3 regions of the Dickeya aquatica genome follow, and region 1 is predicted to be linked to each of the others. Evidence: predicted binding sites of a transcription regulator. Region 1 holds the regulator's gene; each other region holds the start of a gene.
The links. The regulator PurR, encoded in region 1, represses purine synthesis genes. The targets are predictions, from matches to a motif close to CANGCAAACGTTTGCNTG.

Region 1 (3,575 bases):
TGTTTTTTAATCTGGCACAGGCTACGCCTCACAGTAACGCTGTTTTACCACGCAAAAGCGGTGTGGCGACGGCGAATAAAGCCGTGGATGATGCTAAAAAAAATAAGACGGCGAAAAGTGCTAAAAAAAGCGCCAGTGCCACACCGGCCAAACCAGCACAAAAACACACAACAGCATCGGCTAACACCGCCAGCCACACGACTGCCACCTCACACACCAAAGCAGCCACAGGCAAAGCAGCTGTAGCTTCGACAGCCGCACGCAGTCACACGGCCAGCAACAGTAAAAAAGATAAAAAAGAAGAGAAAGGTTCTGTTGCTAAATCATCACAACCTGCGGGCAAAAACGCTAAGAAAACCCTCACTGAACAGGCAAAAAATGCGCACACGCAGCCGACAAAAGTCGCTCACGCCAGTGCCAAACACCCGAACAGCGAGCCACACTCTGGCTCCGGGCATACCACGGCAAAAAACCAAAAAGGCAAATCTGCCACTACGCATACAGCGACACTAGCCGCCAATGCCCATCATGGTAAGAATAAAAACGATAAGATGAGCAAGTCAGGCATAGCCATGAACCCGGCACACCAAAAGCGCTATCAGCACGCCAAGCAAACGGCAATGAATAAGCTCATGAGCCAGATTGGCAAACCTTATCACTGGGGGGGACGACACCCTATTTCTGGTTTTGATTGCAGCGGGCTGGTGTATTACGCCTACAAAGACGTGGTGAAAATTTCCATTCCACGAACGGCCAACGAAATGTTCCATTTACGCGATGCCGCCCCCATCAAGAAGAGCGAACTCGAAAGCGGCGATTTGGTGTTCTTTCGGATAACAAATCGTGGTGCAGCAGATCACGTTGGCGTTTATCTTGGTAATGGCCGCTTTATTCAATCGCCCCGAACTGGCTCTGACATAAAAATCAGCAAGTTAAGTGAAGATTATTGGCAGGATCACTACGTAGGCGCTCGCCGTGTGGTTACGCCAAAAACCATGCGCTAATGACACCACTGTCATAACTCTACCGCCAGCCCCCTCACCAGATGAAACAAGCCCCGAAAGCGCATCTGCTCATTCGGGGCTTGTTTCATCATTATTTTGCACGCGACAAAAAATGCGGCCGCGGTGATATCACATCTGCGCGAGAGGAGCCATCAGCCAATGGTGAGTCTCCGCGTACTCAGGGTTAATTCAGCACCGCACTCATGCTAAATATCACAATCACCGTCAGCGCAACGACTGTCGTGAACAACGACATTTTCAAATTCGTATCCATAAACCATCTCCTGTATTTGACAAATCGGTGGGCCATCACATCATCAGAATAGATGGATACCGATGAAAAGCATAATCAATATCTTGCCTATTATATGAAGGACGTTTAAAAAAACCGCTTTCCCCATCACAGAGATAACACGAATTACCTCTTCCACTTTTGAGTTAAATCGGCCAAAATTCGCGGTTTACTGTATGCACTGCGTTGGCCGCCCTCCCGGCTCCCCTTCCGGCTACACTTCGGCATGTCTCCTCCTGAAAATAGTGTTTGGCTGGAGAAGAATTCACGCAGGCAAACGATTAACAACATATTTACTGCTGTAACAGATACGTTGCTGTTACAACTGTTCAGGAGTCACCTAAGATGGCAACGATTAAAGATGTGGCAAAGCGCGCAGGCGTTTCGACCACAACCGTATCACACGTGATCAATAAAACACGTTTCGTCGCCGAAGAAACCAAGGCTGCGGTGCGTGCCGCCATCGAGGAGTTACATTATTCGCCAAGCGCGGTGGCACGCAGCCTAAAAGTGAATCACACCAAGTCTATCGGTTTGCTGGCCACATCCAGTGAAGCGCCCTATTTTGCTGAAATTATTGAAGCGGTAGAAAACAGTTGTTATGCCAGAGGCTATACGCTGATTTTGTGTAATTCCCACAACAATCTGGACAAGCAGCGCGCTTATCTGTCGATGCTGGCACAAAAGCGTGTCGATGGTCTGTTGGTGATGTGTGCTGAATATCCACCGGCACTGTTGTCGATGCTGGCCGATTACCGTCATATCCCCATGGTAGTGATGGACTGGGGGGAAGCGCACAGCGATTTTACCGACACAATTATCGATAACGCCTTCGCGGGCGGTTATATGGCAGGCCGTTATCTGATTGAGCGCGGGCATCGCGATATTGGTGCGATCCCCGGCTCACAAGAGCGTAACACTGGCAGCGGGCGCTACCTTGGTTTTCTTAAAGCGCTGAAGGAAGCCGATATTACGATACGCGAAGAGTGGGTGGTGCAAGGCGACTTCGAACCAGAGTCCGGCTATAAAGCCATGCACCAGATTCTGGCACAAAAACACCGCCCCACCGCGGTATTCTGTGGTGGTGATATCATGGCGATGGGCGCTATCTGTGCGGCTGATGAGCTGGGCTTGCGGGTACCTCAGGATATTTCGGTGATAGGGTATGACAACGTTCGCCATGCGCGCTATTTCACTCCGGCACTGACTACCATCCATCAGCCCAAAGAGCGCCTCGGCCAGGCCGCATTCTCCATGCTGCTTGATCGCATTACCAGCAAACGTGAAGAAGCACAGACTATCGAAGTTCACCCAACGCTGATAGAGCGCCGCTCCGTTGCTGATGGCCCGTTTGTGGACTATCGCCGCTAAATTGCCCCTTATCTTCATGCCTGTGGGGTTCACTTTCAGCCCGCCTGATTGAATCTATTGTGCGGCCCACGCCAGTCGAATCTTGCCGACAGGCGCGGGCAGTCATAAACTTGTCATTGCCTTTAACGACAATAATCATCATGTGACGATGCAGGATTGTGATGGCTCCTCACATCGCCCATTTTGCTGCCCTGCTCATTGAGCGCCACGGTGCGCATAATCACCACCGCCTTTCCGCGCCCAGTGGCAGACGCCTTTCGTAGCCGCTTTTCTCTTGAATACCGCTGAGTCTTCAGGGCCAGACGATGGATTGAGTCCACCGAATGTTCTTCATGGGTACAATGGTCTAACGAATTCCTTGCACTGCAATGTTGGCAAGGTAGGGGGGAAGTGATGAGCTCATCTTACGCAGAGGATCTGGGGAGTGCTGGCACGTCCTGGTTCCAGATAGTCAATAATATGCTGGCGGGCGCTGGTATTACTATCAATGGCTCGCACCCGTTTGATATACAGGTGAAAAATCCCAATTTCTACAAACGGATATTGCGGGAAGGTTCACTGGGGCTCGGCGAAAGTTATATGGATGGCTGGTGGGAGTGCGAGCGCCTGGATATGTTTTTTCATCGCGCTTTACGTGCCGGGCTGGAAAACCAATTGCCGCACCGTTTGCATGACACGCTGCGGGTACTGCTGGCAAGAGTGATAAACCTGCAATCCCGCCGCCGCGCATGGAGGGTGGGCAAGGCGCATTACGACCTCGGTAATGATCTTTTCTCACGTATGCTTGACCCGCACATGCAGTACTCTTGCGCTTACTGGAAACACGCCGAAACGCTCGAACAGGCACAGCAAGACAAGTTGCATCTGATTTGCGAAAAATTGCAGCTACGCCAGGGAATGACCTTACT
Region 2 (3,575 bases), 1.7 Mb from region 1:
GCTTGGCCAGTACATGAACGTGATAAAAAACACCTCGCTGACGATGGCTATCGGTGTGGCTGAGCTTTCTTATGCTTCGCGTCAGGTGGAAACAGAAACCTTGCGCACGTTTCAGGCTTTTGGGGTGGCGACGCTGCTCTACGTTGCTGCCATTGCCGTGCTGGAAGGCTTTGGTATGTGGCGTTCACACCGGCAAGCGCTAAAGGGGAAGTAAGATGGATTTCTCGGTAATCATCGATAATTTCAGTTATCTGATGTGGGGGACGTTTCCTGAGGGGCCGCTTGGCGGTGCGGCGCTGACGCTGGCATTAAGCCTGATGGCCGGATGTGCCTCGGCGCTGCTGGGCACGGTGTTGGGGGTTGCGCTGGCGATGAGCCGGGGTTTGGGCGGGGCGTTATTGGCGCTGGTGCTGGGTTTTTTCCGCGCTATACCAGTTATCATGCTGATTTTTTGGACTTATTTTTTACTCCCGATCGTGTTTGGGGTGGATATTCCGGCTATCACCACCGTGGTGTGCGCGTTAGCGTTAATTGCCTCTGCGTATCTGGCTCATGGTGTGAAGGCTGGGATCATGGCGATATCTGCGGGGCAGTGGCAGGCCGGGCTGTCGCTCGGATTGGGGCGCTGGCAGGCGCTGTGGTATATCGTGCTGCCACAAGCATTGCGCATGATGGTGCCCTCGTTCATTAATCAGTGGATCTCGCTGATTAAAGACACCTCGCTGGCTTATATTGTCGGCGTGGGCGAGCTGACCTTTCTCGCCACGCAGGTCAATAACCGCAGCATGGTCTATCCTGCCGAAGTGTTTTTGTTTATTGCGCTGGTCTATTTTTTGTTTTGTCTGGCTCTGGAAGGGGTGGCTCAGTATGTTCGCCGCCGTTTTCACGCCACCCAGCCCCCGGTGCGCCGCAGGTTGTTTGGCTTTCTTCGCATCCTAAAACGTTTACCGCGTGAGGCAACGTCCTGACGCGTGAGCCTCAGGATGTCAGCTTCCAGCCTTGTTGTTGCCACAGCGTCGGCAACTGTGCCATGTCGTGGAACATTGTCACCCGCGGGTGGTGGAGGGGCGCATTGTGCGCATCCGCGCAGTAGTAAAAGACCGGAATGCCTGCCGCTATCCCTGCCTGAGTGCCGGAAACCGAGTCTTCCACCAAAATACAACGTGAGATCTCCACGCCCATTTCCCTGGCGGCATGGTGCAGTAATGTGGGATCGGGTTTCCATTTGCCAATGTCATAGCCGCTATAGATGTGTTGACCAAAAAACGGCAATAACCCGGTTAAGCCCAGCGAGTGCTGCATTTTGCTGACCGGGCCGTTAGACACCACAGCGGTGGGCACCTGTAGCGCGTCCAGAACCGCTTTGACTCCGGGGATCGGTTGCAGTGAGAGATCAAAAAGTCGCGCCACTTCCGCGCGAAAATGTCGCTCCAGTTGATCAACGGATACCGTTAAACCAAAACGCGTGCTGATGCGCTCAATGATGTCGTAGAGCTTCATGCCTTTAAACGTTTGAATGACCTCGGTCAGCGGTAACTGCACGCCGTAGGGTTCAAAGATATTCACATAAGCCTGACAACAGATGACCTCGCTATCGACCAGCGTGCCATCACAGTCGAAAAGTACACATTCAATTATCGACATTCACACTCCTCATAAACGCATCTTCCCTTTGGGATAAGGTGGCGGTGATTAATCACTTTACCTGACTGACAGCCGATTGTGATGCCGGATAATTTTCCGATATCGGAAAACATGAACAAACGTTTTCGCAGCATGAACGGAAGCGAAAGCGCAGCGATCAGGCGCGAGATATAGAAAATTATTATGACCGGGAAAAAAAAGCCACCGGGTGCGTTAACTGCTGCGCATTTTGGTATAGGATACCGGGCGATTCTGTTTCCTTTTTCTTCTTTAGGTTATTTCTCATGGATAAATCTCAGTCTGGTTCCGCTGCGCCGCAGGGGTTGCTGGAGCGCGTGTTCAAGCTCAAACAGCATGGCACTACGGCGCGTACGGAAACGATTGCCGGGTTCACCACATTTTTGACGATGGTTTACATCGTGTTCGTTAACCCGCAGATCCTCGGGGCCGCCGGGATGGACACCAAAGCGGTGTTCGTCACGACCTGCCTGATTGCCGCTTTCGGCAGTATTTTTATGGGGTTGCTGGCTAATTTACCGGTAGCACTGGCACCGGCGATGGGGCTGAATGCCTTTTTTGCCTTCGTGGTGGTCGGCACCATGGGCCTGCCCTGGCAGGTGGCGATGGGCGCTATTTTCTGGGGCGCTATCGGATTTTTGTTGCTGACCGTATTTCAGGTACGTTACTGGATGGTGGCGAACATCCCGCAAAGCCTGCGTCTTGGTATTGCCAGCGGGATTGGTCTGTTGATTGCGATGATCGGCCTGAAAAATGCGGGCATCATCGTGCCTAACCCGGAAACGCTGGTTGCCGTTGGTAAAATGACCTCGCACGGCGTTTTGCTCGGGGTGCTGGGTTTCTTTATTATTGTGGTGCTGGCTCATCGCAATATCCATGCCGCCGTGCTGATTTCAATCGCCGTAACAACCCTGTTGGGCGTGGTGCTGGGTGATGTGAAATACACTGGTATTTTCTCTATGCCGCCGAGCGTCACCAGCGTGGTCGGGCAGGTCGATTTGGCCGGTTCGCTGAATCTGGGGCTTTCTGGCGTGATTTTCTCTTTTATGCTGGTCAACCTGTTTGACTCATCCGGTACGCTGATTGGCGTGACGGATAAAGCCGGTCTGGTGGATGCGCGTGGCAAATTCCCGCGGATGAAACAGGCACTGTATGTTGACAGCATCAGCTCAGTGGCCGGGGCATTGATTGGGACGTCATCGGTCACGGCGTATATCGAAAGCTCGTCTGGCGTGTCTGTTGGCGGGCGTACCGGGTTGACGGCAGTGGTGGCTGGGGCACTGTTCCTGCTGGTGATTTTTCTGTCTCCGCTGGCCGGTATGGTGCCTGCCTACGCGGCGGCCGGTGCGCTGATTTACGTTGGGGTATTGATGACGTCAAGCCTGGCGCGTGTGAGCTGGGATGACCTGACCGAAGCGGTGCCTGCGTTCATTACTGCGGTAATGATGCCGTTTACTTTCTCGATTACCGAAGGGATTGCGTTTGGCTTTATCGCCTATGCCATCATGAAAGCGGCAACGGGGCGCTGGCGTGATATCAGCCCGTGTGTGGTCGCGGTGGCGGTGTTATTCCTGCTGAAAATCGTCTTTATCGACGCCCATTAATCATCAGCGAGCCGGGGCAGCCCGGCTCGCGCTTTTCTTCCTTCCTTTTTTCCTTTGTTACATCACGTATTGCGCAGACGCGTTTTCCGTCGCATGGCTGCTTAATTTGATGTACCGCCGCGACTGACGCTGCTGGTGCACGATTTCACCGCTTTTACGCATACCGTAGGCCGAGGTGTAATTCCACATCACCAGACGATCCAGTCTCGGTGTGTGGGCGCAGGCCCAGGCCAGGTAGTCGTCAATATCGCTCACCACTTCCACCTCCGGTATGTGCCGGGAACGCAGTCGGCCGGAAGCCGGGTGCAG
Region 3 (3,575 bases), 1.6 Mb from region 1:
TTAGCACTCACGGCGTCCTGAATATCACGGATCAACGCACTGTTGGCTTTAACTTCCACTTGCGCATAACCAAATTCGCGCTCGCTGGAGCCTTCCACTTTGCCACCTAACTGCATCGCCATGGTTTGCATACCGTAGCATACGCCCAGCACCGGCACGCCGGCCTGGAAAACATATTCCGGCGCGCGCGGGCTATTAAACTCGGTGGTACTCTCCGGGCCGCCGGAAAGGATAATGCCATTCGGGTTGAACTCGCGAATCTGCGCTTCGGTGACATCCCATGCCCACAGTTCGCAGTATACGCCCAGCTCACGCACGCGGCGGGCGACCAGTTGTGTATATTGCGAACCGAAATCCAGAATAAGAATGCGATGTTGATGAATGTTTTCTGTCATGAGAGGCGTATTCCACTACGGATAGAAGCAAAAGAAAAATTGAACCCGGCGAGTTTACCGGGTTCGTTGCATTAAATCAGCCGATAACGCGCTTAACCCATGCGGTAGTTCGGCGACTCTTTGGTAATGGTGACGTCATGGACGTGGCTTTCCTGAATGCCAGCGCCGCTGATGCGCACGAATTCGGCTTTGGTACGCAGCGCATCGATAGTCTGACAGCCCGTCAGGCCCATGCAAGAGCGCAGGCCCCCCATCTGCTGGTGCACTATCTCTTTCAGGCGGCCTTTATAAGCGACGCGACCCTCGATACCTTCCGGCACCAGTTTGTCAGCCGCATTGTCAGACTGGAAATAACGGTCGGATGAGCCTTTCGACATTGCTCCCAGTGAGCCCATACCACGGTATGATTTGAACGCACGGCCCTGATAAAGCTCGATCTCCCCTGGAGATTCCTCCGTACCGGCCAGCATTGAGCCCACCATCACGCAAGCCGCGCCTGCCGCAATGGCTTTGGCAATGTCACCAGAAAAGCGAATACCGCCATCGGCAATGACCGGGATCCCGGTGCCTTCCAGCGCATCAACCGCATCAGCAATTGCGGTAATTTGCGGCACACCGACACCCGTGACGATACGAGTCGTACAGATAGAACCCGGGCCAATACCGACTTTAACCGCGCTGACGCCAGCTTCTGCCAGCGCACGAGCGCCAGCGCCCGTCGCCACGTTACCGCCGATTATCTGCAAATCAGGGTATTTGGCACGCGTTTCACGAATGCGCTGCAACACGCCTTCGGAGTGGCCGTGGGAAGAGTCAATCAGCAACACATCAACACCCGCGGCCACCAGCGCATCAATACGCTCTTCATTGCCTGCACCGGCACCCACTGCGGCACCCACACGCAGACGGCCATGCTCGTCTTTGCAGGCGTTGGGTTTACGTTCAGCTTTCTGGAAATCTTTTACGGTGATCATCCCGACCAGACGGAACTGATCGTCGACCACCAGCGCTTTTTCAATACGGCGTTCATGCATTCTTTGCAGCACGACTTCACGCGCTTCACCCTCTTTCACCGTTACCAGACGCTCTTTAGGTGTCATTACGGCACTGACCGGGCGATCCAGATCGGTGACGAAACGCACATCACGCCCCGTAATGATCCCGACCAATTCATTACCGGTAGTCACCACCGGATAACCGGCAAAACCATTACGTTCGGTCAACGCTTTTACCTGACGCAAGGTGGTTTCAGGGGTAACCGTTTGTGGGTCAACCACCACACCACTTTCATGGCGCTTCACGCGGCTCACTTCTTCTGCCTGCCGTTCGATAGGCATATTTTTGTGAATGAAGCCAATCCCCCCTTCCTGAGCCAATGCAATGGCAAGCCCGGACTCCGTTACGGTGTCCATCGCAGCAGAAAGCATCGGAATATTCAGGCGAATACGCTGGGTCAGTTGGGTACTCAGATCTGCCGTGTTGGGCAAAACAGTGGAGTGGGCAGGAACGAGAAGAACGTCATCGAAGGTCAGAGCTTCTTTTACAATACGTAGCATGGCAATATCTCACCGGAATTGGGATAGGTTTTAGATAAAATATTGCCGTGGCATTATACAGGCCGAAATCGATTGCCTCCAGCATTTTTTTATAAAAATGCTTGCGAACCACCGGATGCCCGGTAATATCGATTGATTAACTCCCTGTTTTTCTATTTGATCCAGGTCACAATGTCCTCATTGCCTTCATCCACTATCTTTACCGTCAGCCGCCTGAATCAGACGGTAAAACAGTTGCTGGAAGCAGAAATGGGCCAAGTCTGGCTCTCTGGCGAAATTTCCAATCTCTCCCAGCCCTCTTCTGGTCATTGGTACTTTACGCTGAAAGATGAACGCGCTCAGGTGCGTTGTGCCATGTTCCGTAACAGTAACCGGCGTGTCACCTTTCGAGTGCAAAATGGACTACAGGTGCTGGTACGCGCCACGCTCACGCTGTATGAGCCACGCGGTGACTATCAGCTACTGGCTGAAAGTATGCACCCGGCAGGCGACGGCGCATTACAACAGCAATTCGAACAGTTGAAACAACGCCTGTCCGCACAAGGGTTATTTGATGTCCAGCACAAACAGCCGCTGCCCAAACCGGCACGTCAGGTTGGCGTCATTACCTCGGCCAGCGGTGCAGCACTGCATGATGTTCTCCATATTCTGCAACGTCGAGACCCATCACTACCGGTCGTTATCTACCCGACGGCAGTACAGGGAAGCGAAGCGCCTGCGCAAATTGTTCGGGCGATTGAGCTGGCTAACCTGCGCAGAGAGTGCGATGTGCTTATCGTCGGGCGCGGAGGCGGCTCGCTGGAAGACCTGTGGAGTTTCAATGATGAACGTGTGGCTCACGCCATTTTTGCCAGTCGCATCCCTATCGTCAGCGCCGTCGGGCACGAAACGGATGTCACCATTGCCGATTTTGTGGCCGACTTGCGCGCGCCCACGCCATCAGCAGCCGCAGAGCTGGTCAGCCGTAATCAGCAAGAATTACTCAGGCAGCTCCAGGCACAGCGTCAGCGGCTGGAGATGGCGCTCGACTACTATCTGGCGCAGCGTCAGCAACAGTTGGCACGCCTGCAACACCGGCTGCATCAGCAACATCCGCAATTGCGCCTGGCGCGCCAGCAAACGCAGCTTATTCGCATGAAGCAGCGACTAAACGATGCCATTCAGCAGCAGTTGCGCCGGCAAAAACACCAGCAGGAACGCCTGAATCAACGCTTAACACAGCAGCATCCACAGCCCCGCCTGCACCGGGCACAACAGCACATACAACAGTGTCGTTACCGGCTGCAACACGCTCTGGAAAAACAGCTTAACCAGCAGAAACAACGCTTTGGTGAAGCCTGTTCACATCTCGAAGCCGTTAGCCCCTTGGCTACCCTGGCTCGTGGTTATAGTGTAACCACTACCGCGACTGGTCAGGTCATGAAGAAAACGACGCAGATAGCCCCCGGCGATAAACTGAAAACCCGCTTGCGTGATGGTTGGGTAGAAAGTCAGGTAACTGAAATAAAAAAAGAATCTTCACTTTCCCGCACCGTAAAGCGGGAAAAAAATATTTAATGATTAGGCTATACTTATCGTGTCGTCACTGTGGTAGATCAATCAGGGTAAAACAATGTTGATAATA

Region 2: DAQ1742_RS20255 (NCS2 family permease) is a predicted target of PurR. The motif match lies at 1,842-1,859, and genes of this name have one in related genera.
Region 3: guaB (IMP dehydrogenase) is a predicted target of PurR. The motif match lies at 2,013-2,030, and genes of this name have one in related genera.

What each region holds. Positions count from the first base shown of each region.
Region 1 is NZ_LT615367.1:2,737,161-2,740,735, forward strand. Features, by position in the region: gene DAQ1742_RS12375 (C40 family peptidase) at 1-1,004, shown strand, start outside; gene cydH (cytochrome bd-I oxidase subunit CydH) at 1,189-1,278, opposite strand; gene purR (HTH-type transcriptional repressor PurR) at 1,642-2,667, shown strand; gene cfa (cyclopropane fatty acyl phospholipid synthase) at 3,061-3,575, shown strand, end outside.
Region 2 is NZ_LT615367.1:4,474,117-4,477,691, reverse strand. Features, by position in the region: gene DAQ1742_RS20270 (amino acid ABC transporter permease) at 1-214, shown strand, start outside; gene DAQ1742_RS20265 (amino acid ABC transporter permease) at 216-968, shown strand; gene yieH (6-phosphogluconate phosphatase) at 979-1,644, opposite strand; gene DAQ1742_RS20255 (NCS2 family permease) at 1,929-3,266, shown strand; gene DAQ1742_RS20250 (4'-phosphopantetheinyl transferase family protein) at 3,324-3,575, opposite strand, start outside.
Region 3 is NZ_LT615367.1:1,106,077-1,109,651, reverse strand. Features, by position in the region: gene guaA (glutamine-hydrolyzing GMP synthase) at 1-395, opposite strand, end outside; gene guaB (IMP dehydrogenase) at 488-1,951, opposite strand; gene xseA (exodeoxyribonuclease VII large subunit) at 2,123-3,508, shown strand.